DNA from 3 places in the Gordonia sp. NPDC127522 genome. Region 2 is predicted to be linked to each of the others. Evidence: predicted binding sites of a transcription regulator. Region 2 holds the regulator's gene; each other region holds the start of a gene.
The links. The regulator LexA, encoded in region 2, represses DNA repair genes until DNA is damaged. The targets are predictions, from matches to a motif close to CGAACANNTGTTCG.
Positions count from the first base shown of each region.

Region 1: ACFVHY_RS14475 (DUF222 domain-containing protein) is a predicted target of LexA. The motif match lies at 2,834-2,847, and genes of this name have one in related genera.
Region 3: ACFVHY_RS21220 (DUF222 domain-containing protein) is a predicted target of LexA. The motif match lies at 3,079-3,092, and genes of this name have one in related genera.

Region 1 covers NZ_JBHXVK010000007.1:169,268-177,234, reverse strand. The annotation lists gene serS (serine--tRNA ligase) at 1-140, shown strand, start outside; gene ACFVHY_RS14480 (EamA/RhaT family transporter) at 155-1,090, shown strand; gene ACFVHY_RS14475 (DUF222 domain-containing protein) at 1,149-2,807, opposite strand; gene ACFVHY_RS14470 (helix-turn-helix domain-containing protein) at 3,062-3,637, opposite strand; gene ACFVHY_RS14465 (VOC family protein) at 3,711-4,130, shown strand; gene ACFVHY_RS14460 (DMT family transporter) at 4,218-5,105, shown strand; gene ACFVHY_RS14455 (lipase family protein) at 5,196-6,449, shown strand; gene ACFVHY_RS14450 (GNAT family N-acetyltransferase) at 6,493-7,002, shown strand; gene ACFVHY_RS14445 (hypothetical protein) at 7,075-7,287, opposite strand; gene ACFVHY_RS14440 (molybdopterin oxidoreductase family protein) at 7,589-7,967, shown strand, end outside.
Region 2 covers NZ_JBHXVK010000003.1:286,140-294,106, forward strand. The annotation lists gene pfkB (1-phosphofructokinase) at 1-186, opposite strand, end outside; gene ACFVHY_RS08880 (DeoR/GlpR family DNA-binding transcription regulator) at 183-953, opposite strand; gene ACFVHY_RS08885 (phosphoenolpyruvate--protein phosphotransferase) at 1,103-2,812, shown strand; gene lexA (transcriptional repressor LexA) at 2,790-3,494, opposite strand; gene ACFVHY_RS08895 (LysM peptidoglycan-binding domain-containing protein) at 3,719-4,249, shown strand; gene nrdR (transcriptional regulator NrdR) at 4,349-4,849, shown strand; gene hrpA (ATP-dependent RNA helicase HrpA) at 4,823-7,967, opposite strand, start outside.
Region 3 covers NZ_JBHXVK010000019.1:48,701-56,667, reverse strand. The annotation lists gene ACFVHY_RS21235 (class II aldolase/adducin family protein) at 214-873, shown strand; gene ACFVHY_RS21230 (carbohydrate kinase family protein) at 870-1,823, shown strand; gene ACFVHY_RS21225 (SDR family NAD(P)-dependent oxidoreductase) at 1,873-2,790, shown strand; gene ACFVHY_RS21220 (DUF222 domain-containing protein) at 3,107-4,807, shown strand; gene tgt (tRNA guanosine(34) transglycosylase Tgt) at 4,821-6,089, opposite strand; gene ACFVHY_RS21210 (hypothetical protein) at 6,181-6,684, shown strand; gene ACFVHY_RS21205 (DUF1877 family protein) at 6,768-7,253, opposite strand; gene ACFVHY_RS21200 (SGNH/GDSL hydrolase family protein) at 7,317-7,967, opposite strand, start outside.

The DNA.
Region 1 (7,967 bases), on a different contig from region 2:
CCGCGACGCTCAACGGAACGCTGGCGACCACCCGCTGGCTGGTCGCGATCCTCGAGAACCATCAGCAACCCGACGGTTCGGTCCGGCTGCCCGCCGAACTCGCGAAGTTCGTGGGCACCGACGTGCTCACCCCGCGTTGAGCTGAGCTCCTGTCATGACCGCCGGCATCGTCATCGCGGTGATCGGTTCGCTGGCGTTCGCCGCCGCCGCGGTGCTGCAGGCGCTGGGCGCCGAGCAGGTCGCGCAGCGAGCGGCGATCCGTGAGGAGCGCCGTCGGTCCGCCGCCGCGCATCCGTCGTTGCGCTCCACGGCGGCCACCATGCTCACGGTGCCGTTCCTCGTCGGATTCGTCTTCGACATCATCGGTTTCGTCGCGACCATCGCGTCGGCACGGCTGATCCCGCTCTTCTTGTCGCAGACGATCATCTCCGCACGGCTCGTGGCCACCGCGCTGCTGGCGATGGTGGTCCTGAAAGTCGGCCTAACGCTGCGGGATTGGATCTCCGGGGCGGTGATCGTGCTGTCGTTGGTGCTGCTCGCGCTCTCGGCGGGTCGCGAAGGCGTGGAGCACGAGGCGTGGATGCACTGGGCGGTACTCGTTGCCGGACCGGCGCTGATCGCGTTGGGCGTCATCGTGATGCGCCGCTTGCGTCAGCACATCGCGGCGGTGACCGGTCTCATCGCCGGGGCCGTCTTCGGTGTGATGGCGGTGGCCTCTCGCATCCTGGACGGTCTCGACCCCCTCGATCTGTCGGTGTTGTTCACCGACCCCGCACTGTACGCGTTGCTGCTCAGCGGGATCGGCGGTTTCTACCTGTTCACGGTGGCGCTGCAGACCGGCTCGGTCAACGGCGCGGCCGCCGCGCTGGTCGTCGGTCAGACGGTTCTGCCCGGGGCGGTCGGCATCGCGTTCCTCGGCGACGTCACGCGTGCCGGATGGGGTCCGGTCGCGATCGTGGCCTTCCTCGGCGCAGTTCTCGGCGGCGTCGTACTGGCGTCGTCGGGTGCCGTCACCGCGGTCGAAACGGCCGACGCGACGAATGCGCCTCGCGGGTACGGCCATCCGCCGCGCGAGGTCGAGCGCCGGTGAGGAGCTGACCGGGTACGCGCCGAATGCGGCTCACCTGCTTGATGAGTAGGTCGGCCCGTCACCGGTGGTCGGTGAGTATGCGTGCGAGTTCTGTTTCGACTGGGGGCAGGGGTTTGGTGGTGAGGTGCTCCAGCGGTGCCGGTGGGTCGACGAGTCGTCGGTAGGCGAGTTCGAGCCGCCGGCCGCTGTCGCCGTAGCCGACGGCGTCGGCGCGCGACCGGTTCGGGCGCGACGAGTTCGGGCGTGCTTGGTCCCCGGACCTGGCTGGGGGTCCGTGGATCTCGTCGCGCACGGTGTTCAGATGTTGTGCGAACCGCCGGGGTATGTCGGGTCGGCGGTTGAGGTGTTCGGGATTGGGTGGGGCGCCGGGTTCGGCGTTGAGTCGCCAGACGCAGCGGCCTTCGTCGGGTCCGGACCGTTCGATGCGGGTGGTGTACTGCCCGGGTGCGTCGCCGACCATGCGGTTGTGACGCGGACAGGCCGGTGCGAGGTCGTTGATGTCGGTGAGACCACCCTTGGCCCAGTCTTTCTGGGCGTGATGCATGTCGACGTGGGTGGCGGGCTGGTCGCAGCCGGGTGCCGAACATACTTCCCCGTCGGGGCGGGCGAAGGAGACGAGTCGTTGTTCGCGGGTGGCCAGACGTTTGCCCCGCCCGAAGTACAGCGGCACGGTGGTGGCGTCTTTGAAGATCGCCAACCATGGCTGGACGTCGCCGGCCATCGCGATCAAGTCCCGGATGGGTAGCAGGGTGCCGGTGGCGGTGGTCGCGAGTCCGGCTTCACGGACCAGGTCGCCGAGGTCGGCTTTGATGATCAGTTGGACGGGTAGGCCGCGGTGCGAGGTCCCGAGTGTTCCGTCGGCGAAGCCTGCGGCGAGTGCGGCGTCGAGGGCGTCGTGGTTCGTCTGGGCGAGGGTGCGGCCGTCGCGGTCGGCTGCGGCGGTGAGGGCGTCGGGGTCGGCGGTGCCGGCCGGTCCGGACGGTGAGTTGGGGTCGTCGGGGTTGTTGAGTCCGGGTTTGCCCCACACGGCGAACATCATCGTCAGCCGGGCGGCGAGTGCGGGTGTCAGGGTGCCGGAGATTTTGGCGGTGCCATCGGCGCGTTGCCGGCCGATCCACAGGCCGCGGCGTCGTTTCTGGTCGGTGTCGTCGGACAGTGTGCCGTCGGGATCGAGGTGGGCGAGCAGCCGCGCGCCGAGTTGGGTGATCTCGGCGGGGGTGTGTGCTTCGGCGATTTCGGCCATCTGTCGCTCGGCGGCGACTTTCACATCGTGTTCGACAGCATGCGGGATCTGGTCGAGGACATCGAGGGCGGCCTGCACGTGCGCGGTGCCGACCGCTCCCGCAGCGAAAGCTTCTGCCAGGCAAGGATGTTCGGGTTCCAGGATGTCGCCGCCGAGGCTGGTGCGGGTGGCGGTGGCGTCCATCTGCTTACGACGCCGCATCGGGTTGGAGACGCGTAGCCGGTGGGTCATGTACTGCATGAGTGTTCGGCAGCCTGCCTTGCGGGGCAGGTCGCGGGCCTCGACCTGATCGATCTGCCGGTCACCGGCGACGGTCAACCGTGCGATCGCTTTCTCGGTGTCGGCTGCCACTTCGGCCAACTCGGCATCGGTGCACGACCCCAGGTCGACCGTCTGCAACTCGTCCACGATGCGGTGGAGGTCGGCAATCAACTCGACGGCACGCGGCTGCGGCGTCGCTGATCCGTCAGACATGGCCACCCCCCCGAGAACCGTTGCTGCGAATGTACGTTCGAGTGTACAGCACAGCCGGCATCTCGCAACCCGAAAATTACTGTTGTGCAACGGTATTCGTCGGCGACAACTTGTCGGTGCCGTGTGGTATGGGCGCGTGGGACTGCCGGCCCACCGATCCTGGAGTCCCGCCCGGCGGTCCTGTCCGTGGCTCACGGAACGTGCGTCGATGCTCTGTGCTTGAATTGATATTGCTGTGTCACAACAGAGTTCGTTCACATGATCGCGTCGAGTAGCCGATCCAGCGCTCGGTGTGTCCGTTCGCGGGCGGTGTCGTCTTCGGGGTGGCGGGCCAGCCAGAGGGCGGCCTCGTTCATCGCTCCTGACAACAGCATCGTGAGGACGTCGACCAACTCTTCGTCGACCCCCGCCGCCTCCAGCGCTTCGCGCAGGTGGGCGGCCGACCCCACTTCGTCGAGTCGTCGCCATTCCTCCCAGCCGACGACGGCCGGGCCGTCGATCAGCAGGATTCGTACGGCAGGTCCGCTGGTGATGGCATCGACGAAGGCGTGTGAGCCCGCGCGCAGTTGGCGCGCCGGGTCGGTGCCGGCGGCTTCGGCCGCCGCGACGACCGCATCGGCGACCTGCTGGTGGCAGGCCGCGGCCACCGCCGCGAACAGCGCGCCCTTGTTGCGAAAGTGGTGATAGACGGCGCCGCGGGTGACGCCCGCGGCTTCGGCGACGTCGTCGAGGGACACGTCGGAGAATCCACGATCGGCGAACTGGCGGGTGGCGGCGGCGAGGACGGCACGGGCCGTCTCGGCTGCGGCCGCGGCGGAGGCTCTCGGCACGGAAGGTTCCTTTACGTACGCTGCGTATGTATAGTCGGTTATACAAACACATCGTACGTAAAGGAGTTTCATCATGAATGTCACCAGCGTCTACCCGGTCCTCATGTCCACCGACGTGGCCGCGGCCTCAGGCTTCTACCAGCGGGTTCTCGGCTTCGAGGTCACCTTCTCCGCGGACTGGTACGTCAGCATGCGCACGGGCGCGTTCGAACTGGCCCTCGTAGATGCGGCTCATCCGACGATCCCCGAGGGCTACCGCCGACCCGCCACCGGACTGCTGGTCAACATCGAGGTCGACGACGTCGACGTGCTCTACCGGCGTCTCACGGACGAACACGGACTCCGTCCGGTACTCCGGTTGCGCGACGAGGACTTCGGTCAGCGGCACTTCATCGTCGAAGGTCCCGACGGCGTACTCCTCGACTGCATCCAGCCGATCCCCGCGGTCGGTGAGTTCGCCGACGCCTACGTCGCCGACGCGTCGACGAACTGATCGCGCTCACCGACCGGATTCACTCGACGTGCGGGGCACGATCGTCATCGTCCCGCACGACCGCCCGGCGGTGGTTACTGTTCGACCATGCTGATCGGGATCCTCGCGGCGGTGTTCGCGGCGCTGGCGTACGGCACCGCGTCGGTGTTGCAGGCGCGTGGCGCGCAGAGTGTCGAGGACGCCGGCGCGCCGGGGGAGGCGCCGTCGCTGCGGTCGACGATCACCGCGATGCTGACGGTGTCGTTCCTCGCGGGGACGGCGCTCGACGGCATCGGATTCCTGGGCAACATGGTCGCCGCCCGCATGATCCCGCTGTTCCTGGCGCAACCGATCGTCAGTGCGAACCTCGTCGTGACCGTCGTGCTCGCCACGCTGTTCCTGCACGCGCGGTTGTCGGTCCGCGACTGGACGGCGATCGCGGTCGTCGTCGTCTCGCTGGTCCTGCTGGGTTTCTCGGCCGGCGACGAGGGTCACGAGCACGAATGGTGGCTGCACTGGGCGGTGCTCGTCGTGGGAGCAGCGATCCTGGGACTCGGCGCCGCGATCCTGCCGCGGATGCAGAGTCGTGTCGCGGTACTGGCGGGCCTGTCCGCCGGCGTGCTGTTCGGGGTCCTCGCGGTCGCGGTGCGCATCCTCGACGGCCTCGACCCCTTCGATCTCGGTGAACTGCTCACCGACCCGGCGCTCTACGCGATCATCCTGTGTGGCCCGGGTGGTTTCTACATGTTCACCGTCGCCCTGCAGAAGGGGTCGGTCAGCGCGGCGTCGGCCGCTCTGGTCGTCGGCGAGACGGTCGTCCCCGGTGTCATCGGCATCCTGGTGCTCGGCGACACCACGCGTGCCGGTTGGGGCGCCGTCGCCGTGATCGCCTTCGTCGCCGCCGTGCCCGGCGCGGTGGTGGTGGCGATGTCGCCGGTGGTCGAGGCGGTCGAGCGCGCCGGCGAGAATCCGGTGCCGGACACCACCACTGGCTGACGCCCCGGGTGTGACATCCGGGCGAGGTCTCGTGCCGAGTCGGAACCGAACGACACAGCAGACGCCGCATATCGGGCATGATGACGATCCATGCGGCTTCTCTCCCGCGGCCTCGGAACGCTGACCGCGATCCTCGGGCTGACGACGTCCCTGTCCGTCCTCGCGCCCACGGTGTCGGCGGCGCCCGTTCCGGTACCCGCGGCAGCGCCGGCGCAGTTGCCGTCGCAGGACCCGTTCTACGTTCCGCCCGCGGGTTACGAATCGCGGTCACCAGGCGCAGCGCTGCGGACGCGTCAGGTCGAGTTGGGTTGGCGCGGAACCAGTATCCCGATCTCGGCCACCCAGATCCTGTACCGGACGACGAACCAGTTCGGCCGTCCGGCGGCGACGGTCACCACCGTCATCTCCCCGCCGGGTGCGGCTGCCGGAGCGCCCCGTCGCGTCGTGTCCTACCACTCGTTCTACGACGCGCTCGGCTCACAGTGCGACCCGTCGTACACGCTGCGCGGCGGCAACGCGAGCGAGGCGCCGATCGACATCACGCTCATCTCCGGGCTCCTCGCCGCCGGTTACACCGTCGCCGCCCCCGACTACGAGGGCCGCGGGCTGCGCTGGACGATGGGGCGCGAGTCGGGGTACGCCGCGCTCGACGGTGTCCGCACCGCGCTCGGTCACCTGCGGGCGCCGGCCCGGACACCGGTCGGACTGTTCGGCTACTCCGGCGGATCGATCCCCACCGGCTTCGGTGCGGAGCTGGCGCCGCGCTACGCGCCGGAGCTGAACATCGTCGGGGCCGCCGCGGGTGGCGTGCTGGTGAATCCGGCCAACAATCTGGGCTACGTCAACGGCAGCGAGAACTGGGCCGGCGTGATCCCGGCGCTGATGGCGGTGTACGCCGAGACCTACGGCATCGACATGCAGTCCTACCTCTCCCCGAAGGGCAAGCAGGTCCTCGGACAGGTCGCGGGGGAGTGCATCGAGGCGTTCGCCGACAAGTACCCGGGTCTGACCGATCACCAGCTCCTCGTGCCGACGGTCGGCGGCCTGCTGGACGTTCCCGGTGTACGACAGGCGATCTCGCAGAATGTGATGGGGACGCTCGGCACTCCGCGCAGCCCCATGATGCTCGGGGTCGGCACCGTCGACGGCACCGGCGACGGTGTGATGATCGCGGCCGATGTCGCGCGCCTCGCCGGCTCGTTCTGCAACCGCGGGGTGCCGACGACGTTCACCGAGTACCGCGGCTCGAACCACACCCGGGCGTTCATACCGTGGAGCGCCGAAGCGCTCGGCTTCCTCGACCGTCGCTTCTCCGGGCAGCCGGCCGGCGGGTGCGGCCGGTGACTACCGCCGTGGCCGCACATCCTCTTCGATGCACGGGGAACCAGTGAGCAGGTGGACGACCCGCGCCGAGCGTGACGGGGACGCCGACGCGATCCGCGACGTGGTGCTCGCGGCGTTCCCGACCCCCGACGAAGCACGGATCGTCGACGACCTGCGCGCCGACAGCGACGCCTGGATCGACGGGCTGTCGATCGTCACGACCGACGCCGACGGCACTATCGTCGGGTACGCGTTGTATTCGCGGTGCCGCGTCGACGCGGAACCGGCGCTCACGCTCGGACCCTGCGCCGTGTTGCCGTCGTGTCAACGGTCCGGGGCGGGCTCCGCGGCCATCGCCGCGGGTCTCGACGTTGCCCGCGCGCACGGCGAGAACTTGGTGGTCGTGCTCGGCCACGCCGAGTACTACCCGAGATTCGGTTTCGTCCCCGCGTCCCGATTCGGAATCCGCGCACCGTTCGACGTACCGGACGAGGCGATGATGGCGCTGGTTCTCGACGACGCGCGCCCGGTGCCGAGCGGGACGATCGCCTATCCGGCTGCGTTCGGGGTCTGAGAACGGACTTCGCGCCCCGGGAGACCCGGGGCGCGAAGGGTGGCCGACCTCATCCTGCCGAGGGGAGGCGGTTCAGTCGGCGTCGGCGGACGGGCTGGCGTTGGTGCCCCCGTCCGAGACCTCGAAGTTCTTCCACTCGCCGTCGTCGTGCACCTGCATGACGGTGCCGAGGCTGTCGTCCGGTGCGGCGACGGTCTTGAACCAGTCGTATGCGCCGGTGGCGTCGTCGAACTCTTTCTCTTCGACGACGTTCTCGCTCGAATCGATGACGCGGTACTTGGCCATGATGTTCTCCCCACGGTCGTTGTGTGCGACTCGCGGTCCGGCGGTGTCCGGCCGTGAGCCCTGTTCCTCATCGTAGAAATCTGTCCGCGCCAAGAACCCCTTGCCGAGGTCGTCGAGCTCGGATCGTGTCGTGCGCAACGGGTCGGTAACGAGTCGCGAGCGAACGTGCCGCAGGGCTACCCACAATCGCGCCGGAGTAATCGGCCGGCGTTGACATAGCCGTGCACGGACGACGAATGACTCCGGACGCGGTTGGGTACACCCCGACGGTCCGAAGGCGTCGTCACGTCGTAGGGAGGGAATCGTGGCCGATCGCATCGACGACCTCTGGGGCGGGCGCACCCCGTATGCGCCGGGTGAGCGATGGCCCGTGCGGGTCGATCAACATCTGGGCGACGGGATCAGTCCTGACGAGGTGCAACGCTGGGTTCGCTCGGCGTCTGTCCTGCACTCCAACGGCGACGCCCTCGACATCGCGGTGGTCGACGACCGGATCGTCGGCGTCCGCGGCCGGGCCGACGACCGTGTCAACCATGGTCGCGTCGACGTCAAGGATCTCTACGGATGGCAGGCCAGTTCGTCTCGGGACCGACTGACCCGCCCGCTCGTCCGGCAGCATGGTCGGCTGGTAGAGGCGACGTGGGACGACGCAATGGGACGCATCGTCGAACGGTCCCGGT
Region 2 (7,967 bases):
CGGCCGCGCCGGGAGCAGTGCGCGGGTGGTCAGGCCGGCGGCCGCGACGACCCGGGCCACGTTGACGCCCTTGCCGCCCGGCTCGGTGCGGACCACGCCGGCGCGCTGCACCTCGCCGCGGGCGAGCGGTGCGCCGAGTTCGAGGGTGCGGTCGAGACTCGGGTTGGCGGTGACGGTGACGATCATGCGATCACGACCTCGACGCCACGCGCGGACAGGGCCGCCGAATAGGCCGGGTCGATCCCGGAGTCGGTGATGAGGACGTCGACGTCGTCGAGTCCGGCGAAGGAGGTGAGGTCCTCGCGGTCCATCTTCGAGCTGTCGGCGAGGACCACGACCCGTTGCGCGGCCGCGACCATCGCCGCCTTGACCGCGGCCTCGTCGGGGTCGGGTGTCGACAACCCGTGGGTCTCGCTCAGACCGTTCGTCCCGATGAAGGCGGTGGTCACGCGCAGTCGGCGAAGCGCGTCCACGGTCTCGACGCCCACGGTCGCCTGGGTGAGACCGCGTACGCGTCCGCCGAGGGCATGGAGACCGTCGGGATGGGTGCCCGCGAGCAGGCCGGCGATGGGCAGGCTGTTGGTGAACAGGGTGAGCCTCCGATCGGGAGCGGTCGCCTCGGCCGCGCGGTACGTGGTGGTGCCGGCGTCGAAGAGCACGGAACCGCCGTCGGGCGGCAGGAATCGGATGGCCGCCCGGCCGATCGCGGTCTTCTGCTCGATCTGGCTCGACTCCCGTTCGTCGATCCCGAGCTCGCCGAGGGTGCGCATGATCTCGGCGCGCACGGCGCCGCCGTGGACCCGCTGGAGATGTCCGGCGCGTTCCAGTACCGCGAGATCGCGTCGGACGGTCTCGCTGGTGACGTCGAATTTCTCGGCGAGCGCGGCCACGGATGCCCGCCCCGCGAGGCGCACCTCGTCGACGATCGCCTGTTGTCTCTCCTCGGCGTACACACCGCTCCGATCTCCGGTTTCGACCACCCCGCTTGTTGAGGCGTGTGGGATTGGATGTTGTAGTAATTGTGTTTACGCCTGTTTGTGTTGACAAGTCAAGCACTTTTTGTAACGGTGGTCACATCGATAGTCGAGTGAGAGGCAAGACGATGGCGCAGATCCTGACGGGAACCCCGGTGGTCGGCGGGTTGGCCCACGGTCCCGCGCTGTGGCCGGGCGAGCGGCCCGACCACTCGCCGGAGAAGCTCGGCGTCGGTGTGGAGATCGCCGAGGAACGGCGCGCCGACGAGGTCACGCGCTTCGCCACCGCGGCCGGCGCCGTCGCCGCGCGGCTGCGCACGCGCGCGTCGCAGAACACCGGGGTGACGGCCGAGGTGCTCGCCGCGACGGCGGGCCTGGCCGAGGACCGCGGCTGGATCGGTGCAGCGACCGCGCTCATCGGCAAGGGCGCCCCCGCCGAGGCCGCCGCCGTCGCGGCCACCGAACAGTTCGCGGCGGTGTTCACCAAACTCGGCGGACTGATGGCCGAGCGGGTCACCGATCTCAACGACGTGCGCGACCGGGTCCTCGCCGAACTGCTCGGCCTACCCGAACCCGGTGTGCCCACTCCGGAGGTGCCGTCGGTCCTGCTCGCCGACGACCTCGCGCCGGCCGACACCGCGGGCCTCGACCCCACGAGCACCATCGCCCTCGTCACCCGCCTCGGCGGACCGACCAGTCACACCGCGATCATCGCGCGCCAGTTGGGGATCCCGTGCGTGGTGGCGGTGGCCGATCTGGACGAGATCGAGCCCGGCACAACCGTTCTCGTCGACGGCAGCGCCGGGCGGATCGAGGTGGAGCCCGATGCGGAGGCGGCCCGGGCGCGTGTCGACGAGGATCGGCGCCATGCCGCACTCGTCGCCGGCTGGGCCGGCCCGGGGCAGACCGCCGACGGGGTGGCCGTGGCGGTGCTCGCCAACGTCGCCGACGGGTCGTCGGCACGCGCCGCGGCCGGGTACCCCGTCGAGGGCGTCGGGCTCTTCCGCACCGAACTCGCGTTCCTCGAGCGTGCCGACGAGCCGTCGGTGGACGAGCAGGCCGCGATCTACCGGGAGGTGCTCGATGCGTTCGACGGGCAGAAGGTGGTCATCCGCACCCTCGACGCCGGGTCCGACAAACCGCTCCGGTTCGTGACCCATCCCGACGAATCGAACCCAGCGCTCGGCGTGCGGGGCGATCGGATCGCGCTGGCGCACCCCGAGATCCGCGCGCATCAGCTCGACGCGATCGCGCAGGCCGCGTCGGGGTCGGCCGTCGCGCCGTGGGTCATGGCGCCGATGATCGCCTCGCCGGCGGAGGCGCGCACCTTCGCCGCCGAGGTCCGCGGCCGTGGTCTGGTCGCCGGCGTGATGATCGAGGTGCCCGCGGCGGCGATCCTGGCCGAAGCCGTCCTCGCCGAGGTGGACTTCGTGTCCATCGGCACCAACGATCTGACCCAGTACACGATGGCGGCCGACCGGATGTCGGCCGATCTCGCCGGACTGACCGACCCGTGGCAACCGGCCGTGTTGAGCCTCATCGCGGGTGTCGCGGCGGCGGGCGCACGTCAGGGAAAGCCGGCCGGGGTGTGCGGCGAGGCCGCCGCCGATCCGAACCTCGCCTGCGTGCTCGTCGGTCTCGGGGTCACCTCGCTGTCCAGCGCGCCTGCTGCTGCCGCGGCCGTGGGGGCCCGGCTCGGTGAGGTGTCCGCGCCGGACTGCCGGGCCGCCGCCGAGGCAGCCCTGGCCACCTCGGATCCCGCCGCGGCGCGCGAGGCTGCCGCGGCGGTGCTCGACGGTTCGGTCGGTGGAGAGGTCAGACTCGCCGCATCACGGTGACGACCTTGCCCAGGATGACGGCATCGTTGCCCGGGATCGGATCGAACAGTTCGTTGTGCGGCATGAGCCAGACGTTGGGGCCCTGACGCTTGAAGGTCTTCACGGTGGCCTCGCCGTCGATCATGGCCGCGACGATGTCGCCGTTGTCGGCGACGTTCTGCTGCCGGACCACGACCCAGTCGCCGTCGCAGATCGCGGCGTCGATCATCGACTCGCCGACGACGCGCAACAGGAAGAGCGATCCCTCGCCGACCAGCTCACGGGGCAGCGGGAAGACGTCCTCGACGGCCTCCTCGGCCAGGATCGGACCGCCGGCCGCGATACGGCCGAGCACCGGCACGAAGGTCGGCTCGGGCAGCTGGCCGGCCGACGGGGTGTCCGGCGACGGGGTGTCACTCGGGGCGATGTTGACCGCACGGGGACGGTTCGCGTCACGCTTGAGCAGCCCCTTGCGTTCCAGCGTCCGCAACTGATGGGCCACCGACGACGTCGAGGCCAGGCCGACCTCGTCGCCGATCTCCCGGATGCTCGGCGGATAACCGCGCTCGCGCACCGAGCGGCGGATCACCTCCAGGACCCCGGCCTGTCGCGGGGTGAGTGAGGCCTCGGCGGCGGCGGCGTCGAACGGGGCCTCGTCGTCGGCGCCCCGCGCTCGGCCGCGCCTATCGCCGGTGTCACTCATGTTCGGTTCCTCTCGTCTTCGGAACGTGCTGGTAGATGGCTTGCGCCGGGTCCGAGCCTAGCGGAGTGCGACCGGCACCTCAAACATTTGTTCGATGTGTCGCGAGACTTTGTCGGGACGCCGTGCTACAAATTCGAACATCAGTGCATCGAACATCTGATCGATGTTCGAACACCGACCGCCACACCCGCACGATCCCAGACACTCGAACACCGGAGGGCACCATGCGCACCGCCACTCTCGTCGCTCCCGTCCGCACCGACCGTCCCGACGCCGTCCGGCCCCCCGCCGATCGGGTCCGGACCCGCGCCCCGCTGTCCGACGGCGGCCGCCCGGTCGACAACCGGCCGGCCGGCACCCGGCCGCGGGGTGCGTCGCCGGTGGCCCCGCGGGTGGCCGGCACCCACTGTGGCTCTCCGGTCGGGGTGCGCGCGCGTGGCCCGGTCGGGCCCGACGCGGCGGTGTTCCGTCGTCGTCGCCGCGCCGCGGTCGCCGTCCTCGCCGGCGTCGGGCTGGCATTCGTCGTCTGGGTGTTCGGTGTCGTCGGCCAGAACTACTCGGACTCGCTGACCCCGTCCGCCGTGAGTTCCGAGGTCGTCCACGTGCGCTCGGGGGACTCGCTCAGCTCGATCGCCGGGCGGGTGGCACCCGAGATGCCGCGCGAGGTCGTGATCGACGAGATCGTCGCGATGAACGATCTGGGCTCGAGCGCGCTGCAGGTGGGCCAGCCCCTGCTCACCCCCCGGTACCGCTGAGGCCGGGCGGTATCCTCGATGTCACAGGGGCCGGCCGACAAGCGGCGGGGCGCACGCTTCGGGTGCGTTCCAGCGTCCCGCGACCTGCGTGAGGACACAATGCGCTGCCCCTTCTGCAAGAACGACGACACCAAGGTCATCGACTCGCGTGTCGCAGATGAAGGGCAGGCCATCCGCCGCCGTCGCTCCTGTGTGGAGTGCGGTCGCCGGTTCTCGACCGTGGAGAGCGCCGTGCTCGCGGTGGTCAAACGCAACGGCGTGACCGAACCGTTCAGCCGGGAGAAGGTCATGCGCGGCGTGCGGCGAGCCTGTCAGGGCCGCCACGTCGCCGAGGACGCGCTCGCGCAACTCGCCCAGCAGGTCGAGGACACCGTGCGCGCCAGTGGATCGGCCGAGATCCCCAGCAACGAGGTCGGACTCGCCATCCTGGGCCCGCTCCGCGATCTCGACGAGGTGGCGTATCTTCGCTTCGCCTCGGTGTACCGGTCGTTCGACTCGGTGGAGGACTTCCAGCGCGAGATCGACGACCTGAAGGCGGCCTCGGGTTCCGGGAGCGCGCTCGCCGAACCCGTGTCAGCCGAGTCGGTCCAGAGCTCGTAGGACCCGTTTCTCCGACACCGGGAACGCGGTACCGAGACGCTGGGCGAACAGCCCCACGCGCAACTCCTCGACGAGCCACTGCGCCTCGTCGTCGACCACCGCCCGCCGGTGCTCGGGTACCTGTTCGAGGCGCTGGGCCCACCGTTCGACGACGCGATCGACGGCGGCCACCCCGGCCTTATCGCGTGCTGCGGACGCGGGTAGTGCCTCCAGACGTGCGTGCGCGCCGTCGAGATAGCGCGGCAGATTCTCCAGGTGGCGTCGCGCGGTGGCCGCCACGAATCCGTCGAACACGAGGTGGGCGACCTGTTCGGCGACGTCGTCGGCAGCCAGCGAACCGGCGTGCCGGTCGATCGCCGCCCGCAGCGGGGCCATCCGTTTGAGGGCCGCGACGGCCAGCGAGAAGTAGTCCGGTGCGGCCGCGGCGACCCGTGGCCGGATCCGTTCGAGCAGCGCCGAGAAGGACTGTGGTGAGCGAACCGCGGCGAGTTCTGCGTCGTCGATGTCGGCGACGGTGTCCCGGATGGCCCGTCGGGTGCAGTCGGCGAGCAGTGCCTCGGTGGTCGAGTACGGGCTCTGGCTCAGGGCGAGTCGTTCGACCGGACTCAGCGAGCCGGCGATCCGCTTGTGCAGCGGAGGTATCGCGAGGTCGAGGAGGGCGACGATCCCGCGTCGCCCGAGGCGGTCTCGTGTCTCGGGGCTCGCCGCATCGACGACGACGACGCCCCGCGCGTGGCCCTTCGCATCGGAGACCACGTCGATCGTCGGGTACCGGGTCAGCCGCTGCCCCGCGACATCAACCATGGTCTGCTCGGCGAGCGAGCCGATCCCGTCGGCGGTCCAGGTCCGATACAGGGTGCGCGCCACCGTCTTCGGCGCCGCGGGCGTTCCGGTCTGCTGGAGTTCGGGCAACGAGTCGGCGCGGGCGACGATCCGTCCGGAGTCGTCGGCCACCGCGAAATGCATGCGCAGGTGCGGCGGTATCCGGTCGGTGTCGAAATCGGCTGCGGTCACCCGCATCCCGGTGATCGCCGAGAGCTCGCGCGCCAGCCCGGTGGTGAGCGGCTCCGTGCGCGGGGTGAGCCGGCCGAGTGCGAGTTCGGCGAACCGCTGCGCGGGTGACATGCTCTTGCGCAGCTGTTTCGGCAGCGACTTGACCAGTGCGGTGGCCAGTTCGGCGCGCATGCCCGGGACCGACCAGTCGAAGCCGGCCGGTCGGACATGGGGGAGCAGTGCCTGCGGGATCACGACGGTGACGCCGTCGTCGGGTGCGCCCGGTTCGAACCGGTAGCGCAGTTCGAGTCGGGTGTCGCCCTGCTGCCAGGCGCCGGGATAGTCCGTCGGCGCGACGTCGGTGCCTCCGGTGACGTCCTCGGGACGCAGATCCAGCAGATCGGGTTCGGCCCGGCGGGCCTTCTTCCACCAGGCGTCGAAGTGCCGGGCGGAGGTGACGTCGGCCGGTAGCCGCTGATCGTAGAACTCGAGGAGCTGGTCCTCGGTGATCACCAGACCCCGGGTGCGCGTGCGGTTCTCGACGTCCGAGGCGGCCTCGAGAAGCTTGCGATTGCGGTCGAAGAAGGCGTGCTGCGTCCGCCAATCGCCCTCGACGAGAGCGTGCCGGATGAACAGCTCCCGCGAGACCACCGGGTCGATGGGGCCGTAGTCGACGCGCCGGCGGGCGACGAGCGGGACCCCGTAGAGGGTCACGCGCTCGTAGGCCATCGCCGCTCCGCGTTTCGCCGACCAATGCGGCTCGCTGTGGGTGCGCTTCACCAGATCCCCGGCGAGTTTCTCGGCCCACAGCGGATCGATCCCGGCGACGGTGTGGGCGAACAGCCGCGACGTCTCGAGAATTTCGGCCGCCATGATGAAGGCGGGCGGCTTCTTGGCGAGCGGAGAGGCGGGGAAGATCATCAGCGTGGTGTTGCGCGCACCGGTGAACTCGCGGCCCTCGGTGTTGCGGGCGGCGATGTTGCTGAGCAACCCGGACAGGATGGATCGGTGGACGGCGTCGGCGTCGAGTTCGGTGGGCGCGACCGACCAGTCGAGGTCCTTGACGATCTCGGTCAGCTGCCGATGGAGGTCCTGCCACTCCCGGATGCGCAGGAAGTGGAGGTACTCCCGTTCGCACATACGTCGAAAGCGGCTGCCGGACAACTCCTTGCGCTGTTCGCCGAGGTACCGCCACAGCTCCACGTAGGACAGGAAGTCCGACTGCGGGACGACGAAGCGCCGGTGCTGGGCGTCGGCGGCCTCACGGTGCTCGGCCGGCCGTTCCCGGGGATCGGGGAGCGACATCGCGGCGGCGATCACCAGAAGGTGGTCGAGACAACCCAGTTCGTGTCCGGCGATGAGCATGCGGGCGACCCGGGGATCGACCGGGATCCGCGACATCGACCGGCCGATCGGGGTCAGTCGCGGGGGCCCGCCCTCGCGCGGGACGGTGATGGTGCCGAGTTCGGTGAGAACACCCATACCGTCGCGGATCGCGCGGTCGTCGGGCGGCTGGACGAACGGGAACTCGGCGATCTCGCCCAGTTTCAGCGAGGTCATCTGGAGGATGACCGCCGCGAGGTTGGTGCGCAGGATCTCCGGGTCGGTGAAGGCCGGCCGGGAGTCGAAGTCGTTCTCGCTGTAGAGACGGATGCAGACGCCCGGGGCGACACGACCGCATCGACCGGCCCGCTGCCGGGCACTGGCCTGTGAGACCGGTTCGATGGGAAGACGATTGACCTTGGTCCTGGTCGAGTACCGACTGATACGGGCGGTGCCGGTGTCGATGACGTAGCGGATGCCGGGCACGGTCACCGACGTCTCGGCGACGTTGGTCGCCAGCACGATCCGGCGTCCGTCGGAGGGGGAGAACACCTTCTGCTGCTCGGCGATCGACAGCCGCGCATAGAGCGGGACGATCTCGGCCGTCGGTCCTTTCCCGCCACCGGTTCGTCGACGCAGCGCGTCTGCGGTCTCCCGGATGTCCCGTTCGGTGGGCAGGAACACGAGGATGTCACCGCGGCCACCGGCCCACAGTTCGTCGACGGCGGCGTCGATGCCCTGGATCTGGTCGAGGTCGGCATGTTCGCCGCCGCCGGCGTCGTCCCCGTCGTCGGGGCGTTCC
Region 3 (7,967 bases), on a different contig from region 2:
AACAGGGGGCCGACTGGTGTCGTCGGCGTTTTCGGCGCTTTCCGCGTCTCATCGTCTCTCTCGCTGGTGCTCGGGTGTTTCATACCGGGTGCCGGGAGCAAAGGCATGTGCGTAAATGTCCGGTATGTGGTCCCAACGTACCGAATGCGCTCCGAGTTCCGCGACATGCCCGGCGATCCTCGTCCGCGGAGTGCGAATCGACACATTCGGCCGATGAGCGCCCCGTCGATACGCGACGAGGTCGCCGCAGCCGCTCGACGGCTGGCGGCCGAAGGTCTGCTGATCGGCACCTCCGGCAACGTGTCGGCGCGTACGGGCGATCACGTCGCGATCACCGGAACCGGGGTAGTACTCGCGAACTGCGCCGCGACCGACGTGACGGTGGTGTCCCTTGCCGGCGACGTCGTCGACGGGGCGATCGTGCCGTCGTCCGAGCTGGACCTGCACCTTCGCGTCTACGAGGGAACCGGCACACAGGCGGTCGTCCACACACACGCACCCTTCGGGACCGCGGTCGCCTGTGTCAGCGGACTGACCTCGTTGCCGGTGCTGCACTACCAGCAACTCGGCCTCGGCGGTGCCATCCCGGTCGCGCCGTACGCCACATTCGGGAGCCCGGAGCTCGCCGGGATCGTCGCCGACGCGCTGGTCGACACCCAGGTAGCGCTGATGGCGAACCACGGTTCGGTGGCACGCGGCTCCAGCCTGGCCCACGCGGTGGAGAACGCCCTGCTGCTGGAGTGGCTCGCGACCCTCTATCACCGGACCATCAGCATGGGCCGGCCTCGCGAACTCACCGAGGACCAACAGCAGTCCACCGTCGCCCAGGCGATCCGGCTGGACTACGGGACACCCAAGGAGAACCGGACGTGACACCCGCACCGCTGCTCGAACCGCCGACGATCGCAACCGTGGGCGTCCATGTGCTGGACATCCACGTCGTCGGGATCGAGTCCATCCCGGCGGGGTCCGACGGCGCGCTCGTCCAGTCCATCGGTTTCTCCGCCGCCGGCACCGCCGGCGGAACCGCGCTCGTCCTCGGCCGGCTGGGCGCCAAAGTCCGGACCCACGGAGCCATCGGCGACGACTCGATCGGGCGTTCGCTGACCGCACTGCTGGACGCCGAAGGCGTCGACACCGGCGGCCTGGTTCCGAAGCCGGGGGTCCAGACGTCGTCATCGGTCATACCCGTCCGACCCAACGGGGACCGTCCCGCGTGGCACTGCATCGGGGCGAACGCGCAGTTCACGCTCGACGACCTGGGTGCAGACGCGCTGACCGGGCTCGACCACCTGCACCTCGGTGGCCCGGAGTTCCTCGGCGGCGCCGTCGCCGCAGAGCTCCTCGGCCGGGCGCGCGACCGCGGGATCACGACGTCGGCCGATCTGCTGTCGGGTGGCGACCCCGGCCTTCTCGAGTGGATAGCCGACGCACTTCCCCACCTCGACTACCTGCTGCCCAACGACGACCAGATCCGGGGACTGACCGGAACCGACGACCTCACCGACGGCGCACGGGCGCTCCTGGACCGCGGTGTCGGTTGCGTCGCGCTCACCCGCGGCGCCGACGGCGCGCTGGTCGTGACCGGCGACGATGTGGTCGCGGTGCCGGCGTTCGAGGTGGACGTCGTGGACACCACCGGTTGCGGCGACTCGTTCTCCGCCGGGTTCTTGACCGGCCGACTGCGCGGGCTCGGTCTCGCCGACTCCGCCGAACTCGGTTGCGCGGTGGCCGCGCACGTCGCCCAGGGCATCGGGACCGGGGCGAACTCGTACGATCTCGCCGCTATCGAGTCCTTCCGGCAGGCCCGCGCCGCGGGCTGAGCGCATTCCGAGTCGGTTTGGTGAACCCCGCCTCGGGTAGGCGATCACCATGACAGACAACAAGGAAATCAGCGGCTCCACCGTCGTCATCGCCGGCGCGTCGAGCGGATTCGGACGCGGTGCCGCGGTGCGACTGGGAGAACTGGGCGCGAACGTGGTGGTCGCGGCGCGTCGAACCGCGGTGCTCGACGAGGTCGTCGCAGAGATCACCGGCAAGGGCGGATCGGCGCTGGCGGTGCCCACCGATGTCAGCGATCCGCGTGCCGTCGCCCATCTCGCGTCCGCCGCGCTCGAACGGTTCGGGTCGATCGACGTGTGGGTGAACAACGTCGGCGTCGGCGCGGTCGGGTACTTCTGGGACATCCCGATCGAGGACCACGCTCGCCTCGTCGACGTGAACCTGAAGGGCCTGATCTACGGCGCGCATGCGGCGCTGCGCGTCTTCCGGTCGCAGGGTCGCGGAACACTCATCAACGTGGGCTCGGTCGACAGCGAGGTACCCATCGCACTCCAGAACACTTACGCCGCAACGAAGGCGGCGGTTCGGAGCCTCGGGCACTCGATCAGCGAAGAGCTGCGCATGGCCGGCGACGACGCCATCAAGGTCGGCACCATCATGCCGTGGGCCGTGGACACACCGTGGTGGGTCCACGCCGCCAACTACACCGGACACGAACCGCGGATGTCCGCGATGGACGATCCGCAGATCGTGGTCGACGCGATCGTGGCAGCCTGCACGAACCCGAAGCTGGACCAGCCAGTCGGCTACAAGGCCAAGGCCGCCAACGCTTCTCATCACCTCATGCCCGGGATCACCGAGCGGTTCTCGGCGGCGACTGCGAAGTCCGAGACCGAGAAGGGAACACCGGTCGAGCCGCACGCGGGTGCGATCCACGACCCCAACCCGAACAGCACCGGGGTCGCCGGCGGTATCCGCGAACGGATGGTTGCCGAGGACTCGCGCTGACGCCTGTCGGCCGTCGCTCGTTGTGGTGCGCCGCCGCTCTCTGCTGGTCGAGCAGAGGAGCAGTGTCCCGCTTGTCGAGCAGCGCCGCAGAGTCCCGCTTGTCGAGCAGCGCCGCAGAGTCCCGCTGGTCGAGCAGCGCCGCAGAGTCCCGCTGGTCGAGCAGCGTCGACCGAGCGAAGCGAGGACGCCGCGCCCGTCGAGGCCACCGAGGCGACGCTTCACTCCTGTCGGTGCGGCGTGCTTCGATTGCCAGACAACCCGGGAGATCCCGAGATCAAACCCTTGACTCGAACATATATTCGAGTATTGTGGAGGTATGTCATCGGGGGCGGGGGCCGGATCCACATCGGTGGACCCATCGCAGGAGTCAGTCGAGCCGCGCTTTCGTCCCGACCATGAACTCTCCGCTTCTGAACTCGTCGAGGTCTTGAATCACTGCGCCGGCTTGGCGGCGGCGTCCGCTCATCGAATGATGGTCGTGGCCAGTCTCATTCACGACGAACGCGAGATGGACTACGCACAGCGGCGCGCCGAGACGCACAGCGGCGAACTCGACTCCATCGAAGCCTTCGAGCACCTGTCCGCACGAGTGGCCGCCGGCGAGAACCCCTACGAGCAGTTCGGGCCCAACGGCCTCGAACAGGCCATCGCCGAAGTCGGCGCCACCCTCACCGTGACACCGGCCGAGGCGAAAGACCTCATCGAAGCCGGCGACGCACTGCGCTACCGACTCTCCTTCACCGGACACGCACTCGCGTGCGGTCGAATCGACAAACGCCGCTTCCTCATCGCCCTCAAACGCACCGACCTCATCACCGACGACGAAGAGATGCAGACCGTCGACGCCCATCTCGCCGAAGCGATCTTCGCCCGCGCACCGATGTCGACGGCCCGGTTCACCGCCATGGTCGATTCCATCGTCGCCAAGTGGGCACCCGACGCGATCCGCCGACGAAAGGAGCGAGTCAAGTCCGACCGCAAGGTGACCATCACACCCGACCGCTTCACCCCCGGGCAGTCCCGGATCTCCGGAACCCTGCCCGCCGCTGATGCCGCCGAGTTCGACGCACGCCTGACGTCGATCGCCACCGCCGTCCACGCCGGTGACCCGCGGATGTTGGCCAATCGCCGAGTCGACGCCCTCAAAGCGCTCGCTCGCGGTGAAGCCGCCATCACGTGCCTATGCGACGACTGCCGACCTGCCGCAACCGAACCCGACACAGCACCAGACTCCGACGCCACGACAGTGGATACCGTCGAGCCGCCTGAACCGACTGCTGCGATGGTGGAGGCGGACACCATCGTCGACCCGTCAGCCGACGTCGTTGTCGACGACCCGGCCGAGCCGGACGCGTCGACGTCGTCATCGCCGGCGCCGCGCGCGACCTTTCACATCGTGGTGAACCTGTCGACCCTGATCGGTCTCGACGACGACCCTGCCTTCCTCGACCGCCACGGCATCATCGACGCCGACACCGCGCGAACACTCCTCGCCGAAGCCCGCCGCACCTACATCCAGCCCGCACCGACCCCCGACGCGCCACCGGTATCGCCTCCCGACGCGGGCAATTCGACAACGCGGTACACCCCGTCGAAGAAGCTGCAGGCCCTGGTGCGCGCCGGCGAACTGTGCTGCACCTTCCCCGGCTGCAACGCGCCGGTCTGGCAGATCGACCTCGACCACACCGAACCCTTCGACCACACCGACCCGCGTCGCGGCGGCCCGACCGATGCACGTAACCTCAAACCGCTGTGCCGGTTCCATCACCGCATCAAGACCTTCACCAGCTGGCAGGACCACCAAGACGAATTCCAGACCGCGTGGTTCACCACACCCACCGGACACATGTTCGTCGGCAACGCCTTCAGCGGACGCGACCTGTTCAACAAGCTCTTCCCCAGACGGTCACCCGATCACCCCGCCCGCGACAGACTCAACACGCAGCGCGACAACGACTTCCGACGCCACCAACGCGCCGAGAAGCGCTGGAACGACGCCAACCCACCGCCATTCTGAGCAATGGTCACGCCTACCGGGGACCTCCGTAGTAGCGCCGCAGGAACTCGTCCCGGTACTCGGTGTATGTGCCGTTCTCGATGGCCTGGCGGGCCCGGTCGACGAGCGTGACGATGAAGGACACGTTGTGCAGCGTCGCGAGAGTCGGACCGAGTCCTTCCTTCGCCTTGAACAGGTGGTGGAGGTAGGCCCGGCTGTACTGCGACGTGTAGTTCTCGACCTCGGGGTCGAGCGGCCGGAAGTCACTGCGATACTTGGCATTCGTGACGTTGTACCGGCCGTCGAGTGAGTAGATCGCACCGTTGCGGGCGACCCGGGTCGGCGACACGCAGTCGAAGGTGTCGACTCCGTTCTCGATGGCGGTGAAGATGTCGTCGGGTTCGCTGATCCCCAAGAGGTGTTTCGGGGAGTCCTCCGGGAGTTCGTCGTTGACCCAGCCGACGATCGTGCCGAGGTTGTCCTTCTCGAGTGCTCCGCCGATCCCGTACCCGCCGAAGCCCTTTCCGCCGGCAGCGCGGTCCGCCTCGCTCAAGGCGACGAGGTCACGAGCGGCCTTGCGCCGCAGATCCTCGTACTGGGCGCCCTGGATGACACCCCAGAGCGACTGTTGCGGCCGGTGTGCGCGTTCGACGCTCAACCGATTGTGTTCGGCGAGACAGCGGATCGCCCACAAGTGGGTGCGCTCGAGCGAATTCACCTGGTACTCGCGAGTGTTCATCAGGGTGGTCAGCTCGTCGAAGGCGAAAATGATGTCGGCGCCCAGCTGATGTTGGATCTGCATCGACACCTCCGGCGTGAACCGATGCGCCGAACCGTCGAGGTGCGACTTGAAGGTCACCCCGTCGTCGTCGACCCGCGAGAGCCGTTCTTTGCCGTTGGCGGTGAGGTCGTCGTCGGGGGTGCCGGTGGCCTCCATCGAGATGACCTTCTTGAACCCCGCACCCAGCGACATCACTTGGAAGCCGCCACTGTCGGTGTACGTGGGCCCCCGCCAGTTCATGAACGCGCCGAGCCCGCCGGCCGCGTCGATGATCTCCGGCCCCGGCTGCAGATACAGGTGGTAGGCGTTGGCGAGCACGGCCTGGGCGCCGAGGGCGGAGACCGATTCCGGGAGGACCGTCTTCACGGTGGCCTTGGTACCGACGGGGACGAACGCGGGGGTGTGGATCGGCCCGTGCGGTGTGGTGATCGTCCCCGTGCGCCCACGGGTGCCGGCGAGGGTGGTGCCGACGGCGTAGGTAGGGTCGGCGACTTCGGTTCCGGTACTGCTCACGTCCAGCATCTTCGCAGGTCGGGCGCGCCCATCCCAAACCGACGGCCGGCACCGGCCACCGGTGCGGTCGACGACACCGCATTCGCTACCGTGGTGAACCATGTCGCGCAGAACTCGTCCCACCGGTCCCACCACGAGCCGCTCTCGCCGACCGATCAGGGTCGCGGCGGCAACCCTGGGACTCGCGGCGGCGATGTCCACGATTCTGGCCTGCGGCGCGGAACAGGACGTGACCACCGCGTCGTCGACCACCCAGGCCGTCGCCGCGGAGTCGGGATCACCGTCCGCCGAACAGCCCGCCACCTCGCCGCCGGTGGTCCCCGGTCGCAAACCCGTGTCGACGACGACGTCGAGTGCGACCGCATCCGGCGACTCCGACACCACCTGCGGCACCATCCCGGGCCCCGACGGCGCGTTGCGTGTCATGATCCTCGCCGGCGACGTGTCCTGCGATTCGGCGCGGACCATCGCCACCCAGTACGGACCGAAGATCACCACCGGTCAGCAGCAGTCGGTGGCCGGTTGGACCTGCGCACCGTCTCAGCTCGAGGGCGTCCTCGCGGCCTGCCAGAAGGGCACTGCGGTCATCGGCTTCGCGCCGTAGTTCTTCTTTTGGGGCGTCAGTCGGGCAGCCGGGCCAAAGTGTTCGAGCCGGCTACGAACCCACCCGCGGCCGGCACGTCTGTCCTACACGAGCTCCAGCACCACGTGGTTGTCGAGATCGGCGGCCAGGCTGACGAAACCAGCCATGATCGCGTACTTTTCTCGCAGGTATTCGACAGCCCCATCGTCCCAATGGCGCATCATCGGCCACACCTCCTGCCGAGCGAGTTCTGCCGCGGTGGTGTCATCGAGCAACGTGTCGAAGGTGATGTGCGCGAGGATGTCCCGGGTGGCCACCACGTACTCGGGACTCATGTAGTTCGGGATACCTTCACCGAAGTCGATGTTGCCGGGCACCATTCCGTGCCCTCGGACCGGGTTCACCGGCATCGCCGATCGGTCGAACATCAGCTCGAGTGCCTGATACGCCTTGTCGATGTCGGTGGAGATGGTCGGGTCGGCTTCACGGAGGCTGCCGACGAAGTCGGCGATGTCCCGGGCCGAACCCATCGTGCTGATTTCGTGCATTTCATCGTCGCTGAGCCTGGTGTACGACCGAATGAGTCCCATGAGTACCCCCTACCGCCCATGGGGCAGTGCCTCCACACGGCGAGCAACCCGCACAACGGTCCCTCAGCGCAGTGCGGCCACGACCTGGTCAGCCATTGCCTTCTGGCCGCGCGCGTTGGCGTGCATCGCGGGCAAGCTGACCGCACCCAGCGTCGGCTCGACCCATCGCCGTTCGCCCGCGCAGGCGTCGTGGCCCGCGGAGACCTTGGTCATGTCGACGAAGGTCACGCGGGTGGCTGCGGCGGCGCGGCGCATGGCGTCGTTGAGGGCTTTGAAGACACGATGCAGGTATGCGGTGTCCCCGGGTGTCGTGAGCAACGACGCCGAGCAGAGCGCTGAACCCGTGGCCGGGAAGATCCGCGGATATCCGACGAGGACGACGCGTGCGCGCGGCGCTTCGCGGCCGACGAGGCGCAAGGCGTTCACGAGGTCGGGGTAGGTCGAGGACTCGATCTTGTCGACCAGCGAGGTACCGAACTCGTCGCGACATGGGGTCGCCGACAGCGGCGCGGACAGCCATGCCTGCTGGCAGGCCGAGGTCGAATGGCTGAACAGTCCGTTGTTGTTCGCGCCGATCGTGAGGGTGATCAAGCGGGTGTCCGGTCCGATCGCGCTGATCTGCGGTCCCTGCCACCGATACTGCGACTTGGTCAGGTCTTCGGTCGTCGCGCCCGCGCAACTGACATCGACGACCTCGGTACCGCGTCGTTTGGC